2 regions of the Halomonas sp. TP35 genome follow, and region 2 is predicted to be linked to the other one. Evidence: predicted binding sites of a transcription regulator. Region 2 holds the regulator's gene; the other holds the start of a gene.
The links. Region 2 encodes LexA, which represses DNA repair genes until DNA is damaged. Its sites were predicted from a motif close to TACTGTNTANNTANACAGTA; they were not measured.
Positions count from the first base shown of each region.

Region 1: a site for LexA is predicted at 3,976-3,995, ahead of ACT3RU_RS12465 (LexA family protein). Genes of this name have one in related genera too.

Region 1 covers NZ_JBQSUZ010000010.1:37,861-49,876, forward strand. Annotated here, with positions in the region: gene ACT3RU_RS12435 (heme lyase CcmF/NrfE family subunit) at 1-985, opposite strand, end outside; gene ccmE (cytochrome c maturation protein CcmE) at 1,035-1,511, opposite strand; gene ccmD (heme exporter protein CcmD) at 1,501-1,710, opposite strand; gene ACT3RU_RS12450 (heme ABC transporter permease) at 1,710-2,456, opposite strand; gene ccmB (heme exporter protein CcmB) at 2,471-3,199, opposite strand; gene ccmA (cytochrome c biogenesis heme-transporting ATPase CcmA) at 3,203-3,823, opposite strand; gene ACT3RU_RS12465 (LexA family protein) at 4,104-4,529, shown strand; gene ACT3RU_RS12470 (IMPACT family protein) at 4,530-5,162, shown strand; gene ACT3RU_RS12475 (sodium ion-translocating decarboxylase subunit beta) at 5,236-6,558, opposite strand; gene oadA (sodium-extruding oxaloacetate decarboxylase subunit alpha) at 6,570-8,378, opposite strand; gene ACT3RU_RS12485 (OadG family protein) at 8,470-8,727, opposite strand; gene ACT3RU_RS12490 (tRNA dihydrouridine synthase) at 8,854-9,861, shown strand; tRNA gene ACT3RU_RS12495 (tRNA-Arg) at 9,998-10,074, opposite strand; tRNA gene ACT3RU_RS12500 (tRNA-Arg) at 10,177-10,253, opposite strand; tRNA gene ACT3RU_RS12505 (tRNA-Ser) at 10,271-10,363, opposite strand; gene csrA (carbon storage regulator CsrA) at 10,489-10,680, opposite strand; gene ACT3RU_RS12515 (aspartate kinase) at 10,872-12,016, opposite strand, start outside.
Region 2 covers NZ_JBQSUZ010000017.1:29,912-41,927, forward strand. Annotated here, with positions in the region: gene ACT3RU_RS15535 (ribonuclease J) at 1-1,223, opposite strand, end outside; gene purU (formyltetrahydrofolate deformylase) at 1,517-2,371, shown strand; gene lexA (transcriptional repressor LexA) at 2,479-3,156, opposite strand; gene ACT3RU_RS15550 (TetR/AcrR family transcriptional regulator) at 3,421-4,098, shown strand; gene ACT3RU_RS15555 (L,D-transpeptidase) at 4,076-4,603, shown strand; gene nagZ (beta-N-acetylhexosaminidase) at 4,681-5,706, shown strand; gene ACT3RU_RS15565 (hypoxanthine-guanine phosphoribosyltransferase) at 5,750-6,328, shown strand; gene ppsR (posphoenolpyruvate synthetase regulatory kinase/phosphorylase PpsR) at 6,356-7,189, opposite strand; gene ppsA (phosphoenolpyruvate synthase) at 7,420-9,795, shown strand; gene ggt (gamma-glutamyltransferase) at 9,915-11,705, shown strand; gene ACT3RU_RS15585 (glycerophosphodiester phosphodiesterase family protein) at 11,759-12,016, opposite strand, start outside.

The sequences.
Region 1 (12,016 bases), on a different contig from region 2:
GCGTCACAGTGATCGTCAGCAGCACCAGAATAAACAAGCCGCGTGAGGGGTCATTGGCAAACGCGTGCACCGAGGTAAGCACACCAGAACGCACCAGAAAGGTACCCAGCAGCGATAGCGAAAAGGTAAAAATGGCCAGCAGTACGGTCCAGCTTTTAAACGAGCCGCGCTTTTCGGTGACGGCCAGCGAGTGAATCAGTGCCGTGCCGGTCAGCCAGGGCAGCAACGAGGCGTTCTCTACCGGGTCCCAAAACCACCAGCCGCCCCAGCCAAGCTCGTAGTAAGCCCACCAGCTGCCCAGCGCGATCCCCACGGTTAAAAAGGCCCAGGCACTATTGGTCCAGGGGCGCGCCCAGCGCGTCCAGGCCGCATCCAACCGCCCGCCCAGCAGCGCGGCAATGGCGAAGGCAAACACCACGGAAAACCCGACATAGCCCATATAGAGCATCGGCGGGTGAACAATCAAGCCAATATCCTGAAGCAGCGGATTAAGGTCCGCACCATCGTGAGGTACGTTGGGCAAAAGCCGCTCGAAGGGATTGGACGTCAGCAGGATAAACAGTAAAAATCCCACGCTAATCAAGCCCATCACACCCTGTACCCGCGCTACCATGTCGCGAGGCAGGCCGCCTGAGAAGCGCGAAGCGGCATACCCCCAGCCCGCCAGCATCAGGCTCCACAACAGCACCGACCCTTCGTGGTTGCCCCACACCGCACTGAGCTTGTAGTACCAGGGCAACAGCGAGTTGGAATTGTTGGCGACGTTCGCCACGCTGAAGTCATCCAGCGCGTAGCTGGCGGTTAGACACACATAAGCCACCGCGATAAACAGAAACTGCCCCGTGGCCATGGGATGACCATATGCCATCCATAGCGGCCTTCGCGTGGCCGCCCCGGCTAACGGCATTACGCCCTGCAATACCGCCATTAACAGGGCAATAATTAACGCGAAATGCCCAAGCTCAGGGATCAATTTTACCAACATCGGCGCTCCAGCATGACACGGACTCTAGGGTATAGGACATTGGCTCAACCTATTCACGCTTGGCTGCTTCAACCGGTTGGTCCTGATAATCAGCAGGTGAGTAACCGGCATCCTCTAACGCTTGCGACACTTCGGGCGGCATGTAGTTTTCATCGTGGCGAGCCAGCACCTTGTCAGCTATAAACCGCCCGTCTGTAGAAAGTTTGCCTACCACTACCACACCCTGCCCTTCGCGAAACAGATCCGGCAGGATGCCGTTATAGGCCACCGCAAGCTCGTCCACGTAGTCGGTTACCAGGAACTCGACGTCCAGGCTTTGCGGGTCACGGACAACCGAACCCTCCTTTACCATGCCACCTGCACGGATTGCCCGCTCGATGGGCGCGTCCCCCAGGGCAATCTGCACCGGACTGTAGAACAGGTTGATATTAGCGCGCAGGGCGTAGAGCGTGAGGCCTACCGCCACGGCGGCTAGCGCCAGCGCGCCGAGAATGACCGCTAGCTTCTGGCGACGTTTAGGTGTCATCGGCATGTCTCGCTTGATGGGGTGGATGACGGTCACCACGCCGGGCACGGCGTTTTACAGCACTGGCCAATTGGCGGCGCTCAAAACGAGCATGAACGATGCAGGCAACCATCAAAAGTGCCGTGACGCCCCAGGCCGCCCACACGTAGGGGCCGTGTCCGCCCATGGCCAAGAACGCCCCAAACGATGTAAATGCCATTACTGCGCCTCCTTGATCAAATCCCTGACCCAGCGCTTATCAATTTCCCGACGCAGGATTTCACTACGCGTACGCATCAGTGTAAGAGCGATAAAAAAACAGTAGAAACCCAGCACCATGATCAGCAACGGCAGCCACATTTCCATGGGCATGAGGGGCCGCGACGTCAACGTAAAGGTCGCCGACTGGTGGAGCGTAAACCACCAGTCTACCGAGTACTTGATAATCGGAATATTGATGACCCCAACCATGGCCAGTACCGAAGCCGCTTTTGATCCACCCTCACGACGGGTAAAAGCGCTGCGCAGGGCGATCACACCCAGAAACAGAAACAACAGAATCAGCATGGAGGTCAGTCGGGCGTCCCACATCCACCAGGTGCCCCAGGTAGGTACACCCCACACCGCCCCGGAAAAAAGCGCCACGAACGTCATCACCGCCCCAAACGGCGCCATGACTGTCGCAGCCATATCCGCCACCTTGACCTTCCATACCATGAAAACCAAGCTCGCCGCCGCCATCGAAACAAACACCGACTGGGCAAGAAAGGCGGCAGGCACGTGGACATAAATGATCCTGAAGCTATCGCCCTGCCCCTGGTTCACCTCGGTGGGTGTAAAGGCTAATCCCCATACCGTACCGGTCGCAATGAGTATCAGGGAGACTGCCCAGCACCAGGGCTGCACCTTTGCGCTTATTGCATAAAACCATTTGGGCGAGCCCCATTTATGAATAAAGGTCCACATGGCGTGTTCTGTCCTCAACCGTTGATGCTGATGCGTAGCGAGGCGGCAATCGCCCAGGGAGCCAACAGTAGCGACGCGGCCAGCAGGGCTCCGAGCATGGCCAAGTGCGCCGCGACACCTTCACCAATGACGGCGGCCTGCACCGCCCCGACCCCAAAAATAAGCACCGGTATATACAGCGGCAGTATGATCAGCGACAACAGTACACCTCCCCGCGCGATACCGACTGTCAGCGCCGCACCAATCGCGCCAATCAGGCTCAAACTGGCGCTGCCCAACAAAAGCGAAAGCGCAAGCACCGCGTAGCTGCCTAGGGGCAGGGCCAGCGTCACGCCCAGAAGCGGTGCTACCAGTGCCAACGGCAGCCCGGTCAACAACCAGTGGGCAAGTACCTTGGCCAGACTAAGCGCTGCTAGCGGCTGAGGCGCGAGCAGCATCTGCTCAAGACTGCCGTCGTCATAATCGGTGCGAAACAGACTATCCAGTGATAAAAGCGCCGCCAGAAGCGCCGCTACCCATAAAAGGCCTGGCGCGATCAGCGCAAGCACGGCGCGGTCGGGTGAAATACCGATTGGGAACAGCGTTATCACCAGCGCGAAGAAGACCAGCGGATTGAGCAGCTCGCCGCGGCGTCTGAACATCAGTGTTACATCACGCTTCAGGGTAGCGGTAAAGGCCACCCACAGCCCGCCCGGCACCGGCGTTTCAAGTATTGTGGAGGTAGCCTTCTGCCCCTGCGTCATCGTCTACCCCAGTTGAATACAGCGAGCGGCGGGCGAAACATCCAGCGCGTGGTGAGTGGTTACCAGAACGCTCCCCCCGGATTGAGCATGAGCTGCAAGCTGCGCTTCAAGCGCGGCTACGCCTTGGCGGTCAATAGCAGTAAACGGCTCGTCAAGCACCCAGAGCGGACGGCGCGTCAGCGTTAACCGGGCCAGCGCCACGCGGCGCTGCTGACCCGCCGAAAGCTGGCCGGCCAGTATGTCCTCAAAACCGCCAAGCCCCACCTTCTCCAAAGCGTTCAGGCGCTGCGATGTATTACCCGGCTCGCCGCTTAGCGCCTGGTACCAGGCCAGGTTTTCAAGCGGTGAAAGCCCAGCCTTGATGCCTGGCGAATGCCCCAGATACAGCAGGTTGGCCAGATAATGTTCACGCACCTTGCGAAGTGGCGCGCCGTTCCAGAAAAGCTCGCCTTGGTAATCACTCAGTTGACCTGCCAGCAGCTTTAACAGTGTGGTCTTGCCGCTGCCATTGGGGCCTTCAATTCGAACGATGTCACCGCTGCGAATCGTGAGATCGAGCCCTTCAAATAGCCAGCGCCCATCACGCTCGCAGGCTAGTTGTCGTGCTTGCAGGCACAGGCTCAAAGGTGTCTCCCAACAGGTTGATAGTTAGCCAAAACTCTACACGGAAAGCCGCGTTATCTCCAGCCAATCGCAGCGGCCGTGAGAATGCACCAAGCGTGCCGACGGGACCAGCATTTTGAATAGCCAAAGGCACTGGATAAAAACAGCACTACCACTGTATGCAAAAACAGCTGTATACTAAAACACTGTATGAAAAGACATGCCAACAACCTGCTGGCTTGCCACTACTAAACGCCTAGGGAAAGGGCGCTGCATTGGAGAATTTCCTATGAATATATCGATGTCAGCACCAACTCACGCCGGTTCTACCGTATTGAGCAGCGCGTCCTGCGCACCTAAAGGCATTCAATCGGCACGCGCCTTTAAAACAGCACCACGCAGAACGCGGCACAATACCTACGCCCTCAAAATACGCGGCAACCGAATGCGTGATTGCAACTTGTTTGATGGAGATGTCATTATTATTCGGCGTTTTCAATGCGATACCCACGAAGAAACCGCCGTCGCTCACATCAATCAGCAACCTGTTGCGTTGAAGCAGCTCTCGATCAGTCGCTTTGGCGTACATTTATGGCCTGCCGATACCCAAGCGCCGGATCTCTTTTTGCACAATCGCGATATTCAAGTGTTAGGAATGGTAATGGGTGTGGCGCAGGATAGTGCCAACGACCTTGCTGCCAATTCTTATGGCCTTATGGAGCACTGATTGCGTTATCAAGTTCCTGATTTAGCTGCCTCGCAGTGGCATACCGCCGAGATAGAGGTCGAAAAAAGCCAGTTTCTGGCGTGGCTATGCCATGCGCCAGATGTGGCCGCTTTTAGTGCACTTCTTGAAGCGGCAAGAGCTGCTCACCCCAATGCCAGCCATCACTGTACGGCTTATATTGCTGGGCCGCCCGGGGAGCAAACGCTGATTGGTTTTTCCGATGATGGCGAGCCTGGCGGCACGGCTGGCCGGCCAATGTATCAGGTACTTCAAGGCCGCCAAATGGGTGAAATCGGCGGTGTCGTGACGCGCTACTTCGGCGGCACCAAGCTAGGCACCGGCGGGCTGGCACGGGCTTACGCTCAAGCCATCAGCCATGCGTTGGAAACCTTACCGACGCGTGAAGTGATTGAGCGAGACGCCTACACGCTACGCCTTACCTTTGCCAGCGAGGCTATCGCCCGCGCCTGGTGCGACGAAAAGGCCATCCCCATTGAACACGTCAACTACGATGGCGAAGGTGTTCAGCTCACCATTGGCTGGCCCCGCGACCATACGTTCGACCTTTCCCCCTTGGAAAATCGCCTAAAGTGCACGCTGGACGTTACCCCGGTAAACGCACCCGCCCCCTAAACCAAAAACGGCTTACGGTGTAAACCGTAAGCCGTGCATGGGGCACTTCTGCTTCCCCGTCAATCCTGTCTATTTATCCCAAATATTTAATCATTACCCCGGCAGCCACGGCAGAACCAATTACCCCTGCCACGTTTGGCCCCATCGCATGCATCAACAAGAAGTTATGCGGATTGGATTCCAGACCGACCTTATTAGCCACGCGCGCCGCCATAGGCACAGCAGATACCCCGGCAGCACCTATCAGCGGATTAATCGGCATACGGCTCATTAGGTTCATCAGCTTGGCCATTAACACGCCGGCGGCGGTACCAATTCCGAAGGCCACGATACCCAGCCCCAGAATCCCGAGGGTTTCCACCGTCAAGAAGCTTTCCGCCATCAGCTTTGAGCCAACAGAAAGCCCTAGAACGATTGTCACGATGTTGATCAGCGCGTTCTGGGCGGTATCCGAAAGCCGCTCTACCACGCCGCATTCGCGCATCAAATTACCAAAGCAGAACATCCCCAGAAGCGGTGCTGCGTCGGGTAGAAACAGCGCGACCAGGATCAACAGCATGAGTGGAAAAATCACTTTTTCCAGCCTGGAGACGGGGCGCAGCTGCGTCATTTTTATCTGACGCTCTTTTTCAGTGGTTAACAGCCGCATAATAGGTGGCTGGATTAACGGCACCAGCGCCATGTACGCGTAGGCCGCCACCGCGATAGCACCCAATAGCTCTGGGGCAAGCACGCTGGACACATAGATAGACGTTGGCCCATCGGCGCCGCCGATAATCCCGATCGCTGCAGCCTGGTTTAGCGAGAAGTCCATGATGCCCATGGAGGTCAGCACAACAGCACCAAACAGCGTGGCGAAAATACCAAACTGGGCCGCAGCACCTAGAAACAGCGTACGAGGGTTGGCAAGCAGCGGGCCAAAGTCAGTCATAGCCCCCACGCCCATAAAGATCAACAGCGGCGCGATACCCGATGCAATGGCCACTGAATAGAAGTTATACAGCATGCCATTGCTGTAACCGACGCTTGTCGCAATATCCTTAGCGGCACGCAGCTGCTCTGGCGCTACCTCACCATGGGCAACTACTTTGAGCGTTTCACGCCACGCATCAATGCCTGCCAAAGGATCCAGCATTACGCCCAGCGCGGCACCAACCTGCTGAAGCACGGCAGGCTTGCCAACCTCAATAGCCTGATCCAGCGCTGAAATCGCAAGGCCAGCTTCGGGAATATTGGCAAGAATCCCCCCAAAACCAATCGGCACCAACAGCAACGGCTCAAATTTCTTATGGATCGCCAAATAGAGCAGCAGCAGCCCGACCCCGATCATGACCACCTGGCCAAGCCCAAGGTTATAAAGCCCCGAGCCCTCCCATAACGTGACTAGCTTATCCATTCCCGATGCCCTTAAAGCTCAATCAGTGCGTCGCCAACAGCTACGCTGTCGCCTTCACTAACATTGACTTTCGATACCGTGCCGGCACTGCTGGCGCGAATTTCGGTTTCCATTTTCATTGCTTCAAGAATGATGACCACGTCCCCATCCGCTACCTGGTCGCCAGGGCGCACATTCACCTTGAAGATATTGCCAGCAAGCGGTGCCTCTATGGTTTCACCACGGCTGGCCGCCACGGCGGGGCTCGCCGCTGGCGCAGCCGACTGCTCTTGCACCTGGCCAATATCCCCGCCTTCAGAAACCTCCACTACAAACGCTTTGCCATTGAGCTTTACGGTATAGGTTTCAGGGCCACGTGCCGTCTCTGGCGCGCTGTTTTGAGTAGCCAACGGGGGCTTGGCGGGCGCGCTACTAGTGGCTTGGGGCGCAGGTTCAAAGGCGTCAGCATTATCTCGGTTTTTAAGGAACTTCAGACCGATTTGTGGGAACAAGGCGTAGGTGAGGACATCATCTATTTCACGCCCGCCTTCTGCCAGGCGTACCTGCTCGGCTCCGGCTTTTTCTTTAAGCTCTGCTGCCAGCTTTTGCATCTCAGGTGCAAGGTTATCCGCCGGGCGGCAGGTAATCGGCTGACCACCTTCCAGCACGCGGGCCTGAAGCTCGGTGTTAAAGGGTGCGGGTGCCGCGCCGTATTCGCCTTTCAGCAGCGCCTGCACCTCTTTGGAAATGGACTTGTAACGCTCGCCCATCATCACGTTCATTACCGCTTGAGTACCGACGATTTGCGACGTGGGCGTCACCAGCGGAATAAATCCCAGGTCTTCACGCACGCGAGGAATTTCGCCAAGTACATCGTCCAGTTTGTCGCCCGCGCCCTGCTCTTTCAGCTGACTTTCCATATTGGTCAGCATACCGCCTGGCACCTGGGCCACCAGAATGCGCGAATCAATGCCGCGTAACGAACCTTCAAAAGCAGCGTACTTTTTACGTACTTCACGGAAATAGCCCGCGATGTCTTCCAATAGCTCAAGGTCCAGCCCGGTATCACGGTCGGTGTCCTTGAGCATCGCAACAACGGACTCTGTGGGGCTATGTCCATACGTCATCGACATGGACGAAATCGCGGTATCGACGTTATCGATACCGGCCTCTACTGCCTTAAGAATGGTGGAAGTGGAAAGTCCTGTCGTGGCATGGCAGTGCAGGTGAACAGGAATAGACAGATTTTTCTTCAGCCGCGTTACCAGCTCAAATGCGGTATAAGGCGTTAACAGCCCCGCCATATCCTTGATAGCCAGCGAGTCAGCGCCCATTTCGGCAATATTGGTCGCTAGATCGACCCAGCTATCCAGGGTATGTACCGGGCTTACCGTGTAGGAAATAGTGCCCTGCGCATGCCCACCCACCTGACGAACCGCTTTAATCGCGCGCTCCAGGTTGCGCGGGTCATTCATGGCGTCAAACACACGAAACACATCAACGCCGTTGGTTTTGGCCCGTTCGACAAACTTATCGACTACGTCATCCGCATAGTGGCGATAGCCCAACAGGTTTTGACCACGCAGTAGCATGGCTTGAGGCGTATTGGGCATCGCCTCTTTTAATGCCCGAATACGCTCCCATGGGTCTTCGCCTAAATAACGAATGCATGCATCAAAGGTGGCGCCACCCCAGGTCTCTAGCGACCAGTAGCCAACACGATCCAGCTTTTCAGCGATGGGCAGCATATCGTCCAGGCGCATGCGGGTCGCAAACAGTGATTGATGGGCATCACGCAGTACCACATCGGTAATTCCCAGCGGGCGTTTTGTCTCATTCATGGCAGTAGCTCACACGTTAAAATTATTGATATGTAGTAAAACTAACAAAATAAAGGCAAACAAGGGGATAGGCTGACTAAAAAATTACCGATTAGTGACGCCTTAATGAGCGGTAACGATGCACTGCAGCACTGATAACCGCAGTCACTTCCTCGTCCTCGCCACTCAACGCGGGAGAAGATGAAGGTTTTGCACCTGCTGACGTCGGCACAGGCGTCGGCTGAAAACGACCTAACAGTTTTGACATCAACGTAACGCTAATGACTAAAATAGTAAGAAAAACAAAAACAAAGCCCATCCCAAGCCCCATAATTGCGAGCCCCTCCTGGAGTAGTTCTGCATTCTGCATAATGTCTCTCTTGTTGTAGAGCATAAATTAACGCTTAAAGGGTTCTAAAAGCCCCTTGGCGCCGTCAAAGTAATACACTAACCTGCCACACCCAGCATAAAACGCAATCGCGCCATAGTGGAAGTCATGGTTGTTAATTTACTACAAAATGGAAAAATTGGCCTCGCCCCGATGGAGGGCGTTATCGACGCCCTCACTCGCGATTTATTAACGCGTGAGGCTGGCTTTGATTGGACCGTTACCGAATTTGTCCGCGTGGTCGACACGCGCCTCCCGCCCCGGGTGTTTTACAAGCACTGCCCTGAGCTTACCAACCGCCCTGTTGCGACCGCCAGCGGCATTCCCGTGCATTTGCAACTGCTTGGCTCTGACCCCATGGCGCTGGCTGAAAATGCTCGCCAGGCGTTAGCGCTGGGTGCAGTCAGCGTGGACTTGAATTTCGGCTGCCCGGCCAAGCTGGTTAATCGGCATGATGGAGGCGCCTCGTTACTACGCCGGCCTGAACGCGTCTACCAGGCAGTGAAGGCCGTCTCCGAAGCACTTGAGGGTCAAATTCCTGTCACCGCTAAAATCCGCCTGGGCTTTTCAGACCGACGCTTAGCCGTCGCCTGCGCCCAGGCGACCCAGGCAGGCGGCGCCGCTCGTCTGGTTGTTCACGGCCGCACACGTGATGAAGGCTATCGCCCTCCGGCTCACTGGGAGTGGATCGGTCGAGTGCGCCAGCAGGTATCGATACCCGTGGTTGCCAATGGCGATATATGGACGCTGGAGGCGTACTGGAAAGCGCGTACCCTGTCAGGCTGCAGAGATGTGATGTTAGGCCGTAGCGCGCTAGCAGACCCCTGGCTTGCGCCACGCATCCGGCACTGGCAGCTAACCGGTGAACGACTGCCTGAAACCACATGGCCGATGCGTGCCAGTGTGATCAAGGAGTACGCGCACCTTCAGCGGCAGCATCTACCCGACCGGGTTGTGGTCTCGCTGGTAAAGCAGTGGCTAGCACAGATGCGTCAGGGCAACGAAGAAGCCAACCAGCACTTTCAGCGCGTTAAACGCCTAACGGACCTTGAGACCCTGCTTAAAAGCCTGGTCATCGACACAGCGCCCCCTGAGGTGGCTGTCAGCTGCCACTAAGTAAGAACATTGACCAAAAAAAAAGCGCCCTCGCAATGCGGGGCGCTTAAAACGATCCAAGACCAAAGCGCGAGCCGCTCTGGTCAGGCTAGAAAGCAGAAAACCCGCTCTCATAAAAGAGAACGGGTTTAGAATCTGGCGCGCCCGGGAGGATTCGAACCTCCGACCCCCTGATTCGTAGTCAGGTACTCTATCCAGCTGAGCTACGGGCGCTTTAGTGATGTAAATACTCATTACAAAACATGATGAAGTGCTTATGCTTAAGTACTTGTAATGAAATACTTATAGGCTTTCGCCTCACATCAGGTTAGAAGATGGCGCGCCCGGGAGGATTCGAACCTCCGACCCCCTGATTCGTAGTCAGGTACTCTATCCAGCTGAGCTACGGGCGCATCTTCTAATATGCAGCTGGCGGAGAAGGAGGGATTCGAACCCTCGATAGGGCTATAAACCCTATACTCCCTTAGCAGGGGAGCGCCTTCAGCCACTCGGCCACCTCTCCTCAACAGCACGGCGCGAATGTTACCGATTTCAGCGACTACTGTCTAGCCCTATGCCGATTTTTTTTCGCGCCAGCTTCATCTTACCGTTTAGACGCCCTGTGTTGGGCGCGATAAAAGCGACCATTTATTCTGTTTCGCTTTCTTCACTGCTACGTTCGCGCTGAATGCGCTGATAGATCTCTTCACGGTGTACAGCAACGTCTTTCGGCGCATTGACGCCGATACGCACTTGATTACCTTTCACACCTAACACTGTGACGGTGATTTCATCACCTATCATCAGTGTTTCACCAACTCGGCGGGTTAGGATGAGCATGGCTGATCTCCTTCTCAGACGTTTTATACAACGGGTTGTGTCCACCAGAGGCGCCACTAAACCATTATGCGGCATAGCGACGCGCTAACCAATGCCTCTGATTCCATGACACCTCAACCTCCCGTTGAAAGAAAGCTCACCACCGGCAGTAGCGAGTGCCTTTTCAGCGTAGAAGGTTTAAGGCAGAAATGTTATTCAGATTCTATATTCGACTTATCCAGGCCAAACGCCTTGTGTAACGCGTTAACGGCAAGTTCCATATGCTTTTCGTCAATCACCACTGAGATTTTAATTTCAGAGGTGGAAACCATACGAATATTGACGTTTTCATCAGCCAAAACGCGGAACATCTTCGAGGCAACACCAGCGTGTGAGCGCATGCCAACACCCACCAGGGATACCTTGGCGATATTGTCATCGCCACGCAGCTCACCGCCGCCCAAGTCAGGAATGACCGTTTCTTCGATTAGCTTCTTGGTGGCCTTGTAGTCGCCCTTCGCCACTGTGAAGGTAAAGTCGGTGTAGTCACCCGCCGGTGCTACATTCTGCACAATCATGTCGACTTCAATATTGGCATCAGCGATAGGGCCAAGAATGCGCGACGCAACGCCTGGCACATCAGGCGTATGCAGCAGTGTCAGCTTGGCTTCATTTTTGGTAAACGCGATACCGGAGATCAGCGGTTCTTCCATGGAGTCCTCGTCTTGGTCAGCATCTGCAACAATTAGGGTACCGGGGCCATCTTCAAAGCTCGACAGTACCCGCAGGGGAACGTTGTACTTGCCCGCAAACTCTACCGCACGAATTTGCAGCACTTTGGAGCCCAAGCTTGCAAGCTCCAGCATTTCTTCCACCGTAATGCACTCCAGGCGCTGTGCCTTGGTGCATACGCGGGGGTCAGTGGTGTAAACCCCATCAACGTCGGTATAGATCTGGCACTCATCGGCGCCGAGTGCCGCAGCAAGCGCCACCCCGGTAGTGTCCGAGCCACCACGTCCTAGCGTAGTGATATTGCCGTCTTCATCAACGCCCTGAAAACCAGCCACAACCACGACCTTGCCTGCGTCCAGGTCAGCCTTAAGGTCTTCGGTTTCAATGCGCTGAATACGCGCTTTGGTGTAAGCGCTGTCAGTATGAATACCTACCTGGGCACCGGTGTGCGAAGTGGCCGCAACGCCAATCTGCTGGAGCGCCATGGCGAGCAATGAAATAGTTACCTGCTCACCGGTCGAGAGCAGCATATCCATTTCACGCGGGGCGGGGTCATCATTAAGCGCATTGGCCATATCGGTCAACCGGTTGGTCTCTCCGCTCATGGCGGAGACCACGACCACGA
Region 2 (12,016 bases):
CGGGCTTCGCAGCGCAGTCCCAAGTGGTCCATAACGATCATGTCGCCATTAACGGGTGCTAAAGGTGCGCTGATGCCCAAGGAGTCTGCAATCGCTTGGTGGGCCTGCTGATGGCGCGCCTCGCCGTGCACGGGGATCAAATATTTGGGTCTGATCCACTGGTAGAATTTGACGAGTTCTTCTTGCGAAGGGTGGCCGGTGGCGTGCAGCTCAGGATGATTAACCTCATCAAAGATCGTGACCCCAAGTTGGACCAAACGTTTTTTGAGCTGATCAATGGGGCGTTCATTGCCGGGGATAGCTTTGGCAGAGAAAATGACGTTATCGCCAGGCTCAAGGTCAATAAACGGATGGCGCCCTTGAGCAAGTCGTTGCAGTGCTGCACGAGGTTCACCCTGGCTACCTGTGGCGATAATCACCACTTCATCGGGGGGCAAATAGCCCAAATCATGAGGGGGGACAAGCGCTGGAAAGTCATCCATGTAGCCAAGCCCGCGTGCAATGCTCACCATGCGCTCCATGGATCGTCCCATCAAACTGACCCGACGGCCGCATTGATGAGCCGCCCGGCCAATGGCTAATACGCGTGCCAGGTTGCTTGCAAAGCAGGAGACCACGACGCGGCCCTTGCATTCATTCAGTGTTTTAGAGAGCGCTTTAGCCACATCGCCTTCACTGCTGGAGTGGCCAGGCAGAGGGGCATTGGTTGAATCACCTACTACTAAATCAATCGGGGCAAGCGCTCGAAATTGCGCCGCGTTGATGGGCGTGCCAATCAGCGGCTCTGGGTCCAGCTTCCAATCCCCTGTGTGCATTATGCGGTAGTCGCCCATCACAATGACCAGTGCGCAGCTTTCAGGGATCGAATGGGTAACCGGCAAATAGCGCACCGAAAAGGGCGCCGTTTCCATTGCTTCGCCCGGCTCGATAATCTTAATCGCGGCGCTACTTAGTTGGTGTTCAGCGAATTTTGCGCGTAAGAGGCCTGCCGCAAGTGGGGTGGCATAGATAGGGCAGTTCCACTTGGGCCATAGCCAAGCAACCGCGCCAATGTGATCTTCATGGCCATGCGTTATAAATAACGCTTGGGGTGTTATGCCCAGCGTCTCGGCGGTGCCCAGGTTAGGTACCTGAAGGGGCGAGTTAGGCAAATCCTGGCGAATCATCATGCCGCAGTCGACCGCGATCCAGTGATCGTCGTATCCATACAGCGTTAGATTCATGCCAATTTCACCACACCCACCCAGCGGTAGTAGGCGCAGGGGAGGGCGGCGGCGAGGGCGAAGTTGAACGCGTGGTGGATGCATCGGTTATGAAAAGCCTAAAAAGTAATGTCTTAACTATACGGGAAGGCAGGGGCGGCTAACAATGACCCCCGACATTAGATAACGGTGCTTCGTTAACGGGGTTCCGGTACACTAGGCGGCCGTTATTTACGACGTTGCTATTTAGCCGCTATTTGCTGCGCCATTACGCTAAGTCACTCGTATTTCGTAGTTCGTCAAGAGTACTTCACATGTCTCATTATTATCGTTTAGTCGTTTCCTGCCCCGATCAGGTGGGTATTGTTGCCCGTGTGTCTGGTTTTATTGCTCAACAAGGCGGCTCTATCACTGAAGCCAGTCAGCATTCTGACTTGCAAACAGGCCGCTTTTTTATGCGTTATGAGATATTGGCCGATTCGCTTGGCATGTCCGTTGAAACATTACGCAGCGCCTTTGAGCCAATTGCTCAAGAGTTTTCCATGCAGTGGGCGCTGATGGATACCCAAAAGCGTCGGCGAGTCATACTCATGGTCTCTCGTGAGTCTCACTGCCTGGTGGATTTGCTTTACCGTTGGCAGGCAGGTGAGCTGGATTGCGACATAGCCGGTGTGATTTCTAATCACGAAGACATGCGTTCAATCGCTGAGTGGTACAGAATTCCTTATCACCATGTGCCGGTGGACCCGAATAATAAGGAAGCGTCGTTTGCTCAGGTGCAGGAGCTTATCGATAACGCGCGAGCGGACTGTATTGTATTGGCGCGCTACATGCAGATTCTGCCCCCGTCGTTGTGTGAGCGCTATGCTGGGCAGGTGATTAATATTCACCACAGCTTCTTGCCTTCATTTGCCGGTGCCAAACCGTATCATCAGGCCTATGAGCGCGGTGTAAAACTGATTGGCGCGACGTGTCACTACGTGACGGAGGAGTTGGATGCAGGGCCGATTATTGAGCAGGATATTCATCGCGTGAGTCATTGCCATACGCCAACCGACCTGGTTCGCTTTGGACGCGATGTAGAAAAAGCCGTACTGGCGCGAGGCCTGCGCTGGCATCTGGAGGACCGCGTTTTGATCCACGGCAATAAGACGGTGGTCTTTAGCTAAGCGTTTTAAAAACTGTTGAAGCTGAATCAGTAACAAAACAAGGGGGTGGTCATGAAAAGGGCCACCCCCTTGATGCTTTTAAAATCCGATTTTACGCAAACGGATTATTAGCCCAGCGCTTGGCCATTACCGCCACGGATGACGCCTACACCTACGCCTTCAATATCCAGTGATTGGGTTCGCAGGTCGATTTCAATCGGTGCAAAATCAGCGTTTTCTGCAATCAACATTACCTGATGCCCTTGGCGTTGAAAGCGTTTTACGGTTACTTCATCTTCCAGCCGCGCAACGACGATTTGCCCGTCACGTACACGATCAGTGCGGTGCACCGCTAGTAAATCGCCTTCCAGGATACCCACATCCTTCATGGATAAACCGCGTACCCGCAGGAGATAGTCGGCTTTAGGGGTGAAATATTCCGCGGGTAGCGGGCAGTAACGGTCAATATGCTCCGCTGCAAGGATCGGGCTGCCAGCGGCAACTTCACCAATAACCGGCAAGCCCATCGGCGGAAGATCATTGTTGTTGGCCGCAGCGGTGGCGGGTAATTCGCTAACGTCCTGCGCTTCCTGGTTGGGGAGGCGAATTCCCCGCGACGTATTGCGAATAATCCGGATCACGCCTTTACGCTCAAGAGCACGTAAATGCTCTTCAGCGGCATTGGGGGACTTAAAGCCCAAGGCCTTGGCAATTTCGGCGCGGGTGGGAGGGTAGCCGAATTCACCCATGGTTTTTACTATAAAATCAAAAACATGTTGCTGACGTGCTGTGAGTGGCCGCGACATACCAAACTCCATAAACAATAAAAGACAGTCGGTATCTGTCTGCTTGATCAGTATGTGTTTAAGTATACAGTATGTTGCTCTATCCAGTACATGGTTAAAAAAGCAGCTTGTTAAAACACTGACTGTCACCGGTAAGACGTTTGAATTAACGCTAATGCGCAGGGTAACCAAATAAAAAATCGGCTAATAAGGGTGATTGAGCCTGATTAAGATATGACTTACTATTCTGTCATGTTTTAAACACTCGTTTCTTCGGAGGCCATAATGGCACAATCTGACACGGTGTCGCGCATCCTGGATACCGCTGAGGTGCTGTTTGCAGAGCGTGGCTTTGCTGAAACGTCACTGCGTAACATCACCAGTAAAGCGCGGGTAAACCTGGCGGCCGTTAATTATCATTTTGGTTCCAAGAAAGCCCTCATCCAAGCCGTATTCTCACGCTATCTAGACCCGTTTACTCAGCGTTTTCATGGTGCGCTCGATGAGCTTGAAGCCCGCTATGTCGATAGCCCCATCCCCCTGGAAGAGCTGCTTGAAACAATGGCCACCACGGTGCTAGCGGTGCCTGCTGAACGCAATAGTTTGAAAGTCTTTATGCGCTTATTGGGGTTAGCCTATAGTCAAGCGCAAGGGCATTTACGGCGCCATATTCAAGAGCAATATGGGGATGTGTTTACCCGTTTTACCGGGCTTGTGCGTAAGGCGACCCCTGATTTACCCGATGCCGAGCGTTTTTGGCGGCTGCACTTTATGTTGGGTACGGTCATATTCACCTTGTCAGGGCTGGATGCGCTACGTGATATCGCCTCCAAGGACTATCAGGAGCAGGTGACTGTGCGTGATTTAGTGCGGCGCCTGCGTCCTGTGGTCGTTGCCGCCATGAATGCTCCACTGCCGCAAGAGGTTGAAGGAGCGCAGCATGCGAACGCCCCTGTTAGCTGAGTTGCCACCTAAAAAAGACGGCTGGATCGAAATTGATACCAGCGCACAAATCCTGCGCTGGTGGCAGGGTCAAACACCAGGCTTTGAGTGCGCTATCTCTACTGGACGCGCTGGCGTTGGCCAGCAAGATGGAAGCGGCCAAACACCGCATGGCTGGCACTATGTTCGCGCGGCAATTGGCCACGAACAGCCGGTCAATGCCGTATTTAGAGGCAGGCGTTTTACCGGTGAAATTTTCTCAAGTGACTTGGCCGACGCTCATCCGACACGTGACTGGATTTTGACGCGAATTTTATGGCTTTGTGGGTTAGAGCGAGGATTTAACCGCGCAGGTTCCGTCGACTCTCAGCGCCGCTATATTTATGTACACGGAACGCCGCCCGACCAACCGATGGGCAAACCTGCTTCACATGGCTGTGTTCGTATGCGCAATGAGGACCTGCTTTATATCTTTGAGCGCGCCGTGCCTGGAACGCCTGTTTGGCTACATGGCAGCCGTCCGTAGTGGCCTTATGCAGAGGCTTTTTTGACTCTGTGCGTTGATCGTCTAAAATCATCGGCCCTTTTGTTGGATCCCTGCTAATGACTCAACCTATTGGCCCGGTCATGCTCGACCTGGAAGGGCCTGAATTATCCAATGCTGAAAAGCGCTTGCTGCTTGAACCCGCTGTCGGTGGCGTGATTTTGTTTGCCCGTAATGTGGAAGACGCCTACCAGGTGCGCAAGCTGTGTAGCGATATAAGGCGCATACGGGGCGATCTTTTATTGGCGGTTGACCAAGAGGGTGGCCGCGTACAGCGTATCAAACAAGGGCTTACCCGCTTACCAGCCATGGCCCGGATTGGCGAGCGTTATGCCCAAGACCCGGAAGAAGGCCGCTCTCTCGCCATAGACGCAGGTTGGTTGCTTGGCATGGAAATGGCCGCATGTGGGCTGGATATCAGCTTTGCGCCAGTGCTTGATGTGGATAGCGGGATTTCTAGCGTCATTGGCGACCGTAGTTTCAGTGGTGACCCAGAGCACGTTGCTCAATTAGGCGCCGCTTTTGTTGAGGGCTTGCATCAGGCGGGCATGGCCGCTGTGGGTAAGCACTTCCCTGGCCACGGCGGCGTAGCCGCGGATTCCCATGTCGCACTGCCCATTGATGAGCGTTCAATGGAGGCAATTAAACAACGCGACCTTGTCCCCTTTGCACAGCTAGCTTCCCAGCTGGATGGCATCATGCCCGCGCATGTCATTTATCGAGCGTTTGATACACGCCCGGCGGGCTTTTCGCCCAGTTGGTTGGGTATGCTGCGTGAATCGCTGGGCTTTAAAGGCTGTATTTTTTCAGATGATTTAAGTATGGCAGGTGCTCACGAAGCGGGTGAGCCACGCGAGCGTGCCGCTGCTGCACTCGCCGCTGGCTGCGATATGTTGCTGGTGTGTAACGACCGTACCGCTGCGCTTGAGGTTGTTGAAGCCAGCCAAGGCATCGCCAATAAGCGTCCCGCGAAACTCCGCTATGGCCGTGCACGACCTGATTTGGATGCGCTGACCGCGCTGGGGCGTTGGCGACGTACGCATGCCAGGCTAGAAGCGCTGGCGGACTGCCCTAGCCCCACCTGATTTTTCTTTTCGCAATATTGCTACATGTTTTGGGAGTTACCCCATGTCCAAATTGGATAAAGAAGCGCTTGAGTCATTGGACTCAATGCGCCAGCTAATGGAAACAGCAGACTGCCTGATCTCTCAGGAAGAAGTCGAGCGGGCGCTGGATCGCATGGCGGAAGCAATTACTGAAGACCTGGGTGACAAACTGCCGGTTTTTTATTGTGTGATGAACGGTGGCTTGATTACGACCGGGCATCTGCTGACCCGATTGGGGTTTCCGCTGGAAGTGGACTATTTGCATGCCACGCGTTATCGCAACGAGTTGCGCGGTGGCGAGCTTTTCTGGCGTGTATCGCCTGAAATTCCCATGGCCGGACGTCACGTCGTTATCGTGGATGACATTTTGGATGAAGGGTCGACGCTCGCCGCGATTCTTGCTTACTGTAAAGAAGCTCAGGCAGCCAGCGTTACGACTGCCGTCCTGGTGGATAAGCAACATAACCGAAAAGCGGTGCCGGGCCTGAAAGCTGATTACTGCAGCCTGGAGGTCGCGGACCGCTATGTGTTCGGTTTTGGTATGGACTACAAAGGTTACTGGCGTAACGCCCCGGGTATCTTCGCCCCCAAAGGCATGTAATTTTTAGCTTTGTTATTTAATGCTGGTTTAGCGGGGGGAGAAGCGCCTCGCTAAGCCTGTCTCGGCAATCATTCGTGTCGAAATTTCTTCTACTGAAAAGCGCGTCGCATCAATAAACGGAATATGCATAATTCGGTAAAGCGCTTCGGCCTGTTCGACTTCCTGCAAACACTGATCCATTGAGCTATAGCGACTGTTCGGCCGACGCTCATTGCGTATGGCGGATAACCTGCGAGCATCAATAGTCAACCCAAACAACTTGTGCCGGTGCGGTGCTAACACCTTGGGCAGCTTGAGCGTGCCGTCTTCGTCAAGGTCGTCCTCGGTAAGCGGGTAGTTGGCCGCTCGAATGCCAAACTGAAGCGCCAAATAAAGCGACGTGGGTGTTTTGCCGCAGCGCGATACGCCCACTAAAATAATATCGGCTTTGTCGTATTGATGCGTACGGGCGCCATCGTCGTTATCAAGTGCGAAGTGTACCGAATGAATCCGGTCCATATAGACATCGTCACTGCCAATCGAGTGAGTTCTTCCCACGCTGTAAGAAGAGTGGGTGCCTAACTCCTGCTCCAGGGGTTTCAAAAAGGTAGAAAAGATATCCACCTTGAAGCCCGGCGCTTTGCGAATCACATCGCGTATCTGCTGGTCAACGATGGTATCGATAATGATCGGTTGTTGCCCATCTCGAGCGGCAGTGGATTCAATAATCCGGGCAAGCGCTTCCGCTTTTTCAAGCGTATCGATATAAGGCTTGGTCAGCATGTTGATCTCAATATCGCTGAACTGAGCCAACAGGCTTCGACCTAAACTCTCGGCCGTAATACCGGTACCATCGGAAATAAAGAAAGCTGTCCGCTTCATAATCACGCCCGTCAATTAAATAATAGATACGCTATTGTGTGCCGAGCATTCGCTAAGCACAACGCCCCAAGCGACTACATAAATCGCCCGTATACGCCTTATGTTGTAAAAATCCTCCACTCCCTTCGCTATTAGACCAATGGCGAATAGGGTGGCACGGTGATAGGGTGACACGATCAATGACTGGCGATCTAAAAGATTGCATCAACGTCTTAAAGCGAGGGGGTTGCGTGGAAGAGTACATTCTGTGGTTCGATCAGCTAGGTATGGCCGACGTCGAACGCGTGGGTGGTAAAAACGCCTCGCTGGGCGAGATGATTTCCAACCTGTCAGGTGCCGGGGTAACCGTACCGGGTGGATTTGCCACTACGGCTCACGCTTATCGTGAATTTCTCTCTCATGAAGGGCTTAACGAACGCATTAACAGCACGCTATCGCGCCTGGACGTTGATGATGTTAAAGCGCTGGCGGAAGCGGGTAGTAATATTCGCCAATGGGTCATTGATACGCCGCTGCCGCCCGCTTTTGAAAGTGCGTTGCGTCAGGCCTATGGGCAACTGCAGGAGCAACACCCTCAGCTGAAAGTGGCGGTGCGCAGCTCGGCAACCGCGGAAGATCTGCCGGATGCCTCTTTTGCTGGCCAGCAGGAAACTTTCCTGAATATCGAAGGTTTCGATAACATCAAGCGCGCTGTACACGAGGTGTTTGCCTCGCTGTTTAATGATCGCGCAATTTCCTACCGCGTTCACCGTGGCTATGCGCATGAAAACGTCGCGCTGTCAGCGGGTGTCCAAAAAATGGTGCGCTCTGAGACGGGCGCCTCTGGGGTCATGTTTACCCTGGATACCGAATCAGGCTACCGCGATGCTGTCTTTGTGACGGCCTCGTGGGGGCTGGGCGAAACGGTTGTGCAAGGCGCCGTTAACCCTGACGAGTTTTATGTTCATAAGGGCACTTTAGCCGCTGGACGCCCGGCGGTTTTACGGCGTAACCTGGGTTCCAAGCTCATCAAGATGGTTTACGGCCAGGAAACCAGCGCCGGTAAATCCGTCGACACCGTTGATGTGCCGCTTAATCAGCGTAATCGTTTCTGTATTAGCGACCAGCAGGTGATGGATCTGGCCCGTCAGGCGGTGACGATTGAGCAGCACTATGAGCGCCCCATGGATATTGAGTGGGCGCTTGATGGTGACGACGGAAAGCTCTATATCGTGCAGGCACGCCCTGAAACGGTGGTCTCGCAGCAGGAAGGAGGCAAGTTAGAGCGTTTCCAGCTGCGCGAGAAGGGCCGTACGCTAATTACTGGCCGAGCGATTGGTCAGCGTATTGGTCGCGGCACCGTAAAAGTGGTCATGAGCCCGGAAGAGATGGATAAGATTCATGACGGTGACATTCTGGTGACCGACATGACGGATCCAGACTGGGAGCCCATTATGAAGCGAGCGTCTGCCATCGTTACCAATCGTGGTGGACGTACCTGCCACGCGGCGATTATTGCTCGTGAGTTAGGCATTCCTGCAGTGGTGGGTTGCGGTGACGCCACGCAGCAGCTTAGAGAAGGCATTGATGTCACCGTTTCTTGTGCTGAAGGTGACACGGGCCACGTTTATGATGGCCTGCTGGATTTTGACTGCAAGGTGTCAAGCGTCGATGCCATGCCTGAAATTCCTTTCAAAATCATGATGAACGTGGGCAACCCTGATCGCGCGTTTGGGTTTGCCAGCCTGCCTAACGCAGGCGTAGGGCTTGCCCGGCTTGAGTTCATTATCAACCGTATGATTGGTGTCCATCCCAAGGCACTGCTGGATTACGCAACGCTGCCGGCTGACTTGCAGCAGGTGATTGATCTACGTACTGCGGGCTATGCCGACCCGGTAACTTTCTACGTGGACAAGCTGGTGGAAGGTATCTCCACGCTGGCGGCGGCTTTCTATCCTCAGCGGGTTATCGTGCGTCTGTCTGACTTCAAGTCCAATGAGTATGAAAACCTGATTGGCGGTAAGCTTTACGAGCCGGGCGAAGAGAATCCCATGTTGGGCTTCCGCGGGGCTTCGCGGTATATCTCGGAAGCTTTCCGCCCCTGCTTCGAGCTTGAGTGTCGCGCCTTAAAATACGTTCGCGAAGAGATGGGGCTTGATAATGTCGAAATCATGGTGCCCTTTGTACGCACCACCGATGAAGCCAAGCAGGTTGTTGATCTGTTGGCAGAAAACGGCTTGAAGCGCGGCGATGCAAGCGGGCTGAAAGTGATCATGATGTGCGAGTTACCTGCTAATGCATTGTTGGCTGAAGAATTTCTTGAACACTTCGACGGCTTCTCAATCGGCTCTAATGATCTTACGCAGTTAACGCTGGGGCTGGATCGTGACTCAGGCATCGTGGCGCATCTGTTTGATGAGCGTAATGCGGCGGTGAAAAAGTTGTTGGCAATGGCTATTCAGGCTTGTAAAGCCCAAGGAAAATATGTAGGTATTTGTGGGCAAGGGCCCTCAGATCATCCTGAATTAGCTAAATGGTTGATGGAGCAGGGGATTGATTCGGTATCCCTCAACCCTGATGCAGTACTTGAGACGTGGTTTATGTTGGCAGGCGAGAAAATTACCTAACGTCGACCTGTAAACCGCTATTTTGCGCCCGGCCATTGTGCCGGGCGCATGCGTTTTATAGGCTACTCTGTTGTGTGGTTACTTACTTGATATTTTCCAGGATGCGAGAGGGCACTGTAATGTCCCCAAAAAGGATTAAGTTAACGCTAACAGGGTTGCTGTTAGTGCCGGTTTATAGCTTTGGGTTTAGCTATGAAGCCCCCTCCATAACCCCGGAGGTTGGGTCGGGGTATGAGGAAAAACCCGGCTGGGCAACGGCGTCGTTTGCGGTCGCGGCGGCTAACCCGTTGGCAACGGATGCGGGCTATCAAGTGTTGGCAAATGGTGGCAATGCCATTGACGCTGCTATCGCTGTGCAAATGGTATTAACACTTGTCGAGCCTCAGTCCAGCGGCATTGGCGGTGGCGCTTTTTTAATGTTCTATGATGGCTCAAATGTTCAGGCTTACGACGGCCGAGAGACAGCACCTGGTGCGGTGACAGGGGAGCTGTTTATGGAGAATGGCGAGCCGCTGCCCTTTGCAGATGCAGTAGCCAGTGGACTTTCTGTTGGTGTGCCAGGCACGGTGCGAATGTTGGAGCAAGCGCATAAAGAGCACGGTCAGTTGGCTTGGGAGGCACTTTTTGAACCCGCTATTACGCTTGCAGAGGAAGGGTTCGCCGTTAGCCAACGGCTGCACACCAGCCTTGCCAATGATGAGGCGTTACGTAGTGACCCGCTCGCCGAGAACTTTTATTACCAGCCAAACGGCGAGCCGCTAGCCGTTGGCGACACGTTAAAAAATCCTGCGTTGGCGAACATATTACGTCAAATTGCGGCCAACGGCAGCGCGGCCTTTTATGAAGGCGACGTTGCCGAGGATTTAGTAAGCCGTGTACAGAACCATTCGGTGCGGCCAGGCAGCATGACCCTTGAGGATGTTAGCAGCTACCAGACAATTGAGCGGGAACCACTGTGTACGCCATGGCAGCAGTGGGAAGTGTGCGGATTTCCTCCGCCTTCGTCTGGGCATATTACCATTATGCAAATACTGGGTCTTTTAGATCAGCAGCCATTGTTGGAAGCACCCTTGGATAACGGCGTATCCAGCAGCGGTTGGCTGCATCAGTTTTTGGAGGCTTCTCGGCTGGCCTTCGCTGATCGCGGACGTTATATAGCGGACCCTGAGTTCGTAGAGGCGCCGGGTGGTGACTGGTCATTAATGCTGGCGCCAGACTATCTTTCAGAGCGTAGTAAGTTAATTGGCGACACCAGCATGGGCGATAGTGCGGAGCCAGGGAACCCCGGTGAGCTTGACGTTAGCTTTGCCTCACAGCCGGATCAGCCGGAATACGGCACTAGCCATATCAGTATTATTGACGCTGAAGGCAATGCCGTGGCGATGACCACGTCTATTGAGCAGGCGTTTGGTTCGCGCATCCTTGCCGATGGAGGAACCGGTCTGCCGGGTGGGTATTTGCTTAATAATGAGTTGACCGATTTTTCGTTTACCCCAGAGGTGGACGGCGAGCTGGTGGCTAATCGGGTTGAACCTGGCAAGCGTCCGCGCTCAAGCATGAGCCCAACACTCGTCTTCGATAAAGAGTCGGGCGAGCTGGTGGCAAGCCTGGGGTCGCCGGGTGGCGCGGCTATTATTCATTACACCGCCCGCACGTTAGTTGCGATGCGTGATTGGGGGATGAGTGCTCAAGAAGCGCTCAATTTGCCTCACGCCATTACCATGGGAGGCGATGTTTATTTGGAAGAGGGGCGCTTCCCTGAAGCGACCCTGGAAGTGCTTGAGGAGTACGGGCATACCATCAGTGAAAGAGAGCTAACCAGTGGGCTTCAGGCCATCCGTAGGCTGGAGGATGGGACGCTGTTTGGCGGTGCCGACCCGCGTCGCGAAGGCGTTGTTATGGGCGATTGATCCCATTAACTGGCTTTACGAAATGAGCTGTCAGTGGCGTGTTTAAGTACACGTCACTGACGTAGCCAATTGCGCAGCTTCACCAACAGAAGCTCCCCATCGCTTAACGCTCGCCGCTCTTCAATCAATTCGCGTAAACGCGCGGGATAGTCGGTAATAATTGCATCAACCCCTAAATCGATCAGTGTAGACATTCTTGCCCGGTCATTGACTGTCCAGGCGTGTATCTCATAGCCATAAAGCGCTGCAAGACGCACTTCCTCTGCTGTAATACGGTTATGGCGAAGTCCCAAGGCATCGAAGCTTCGGCG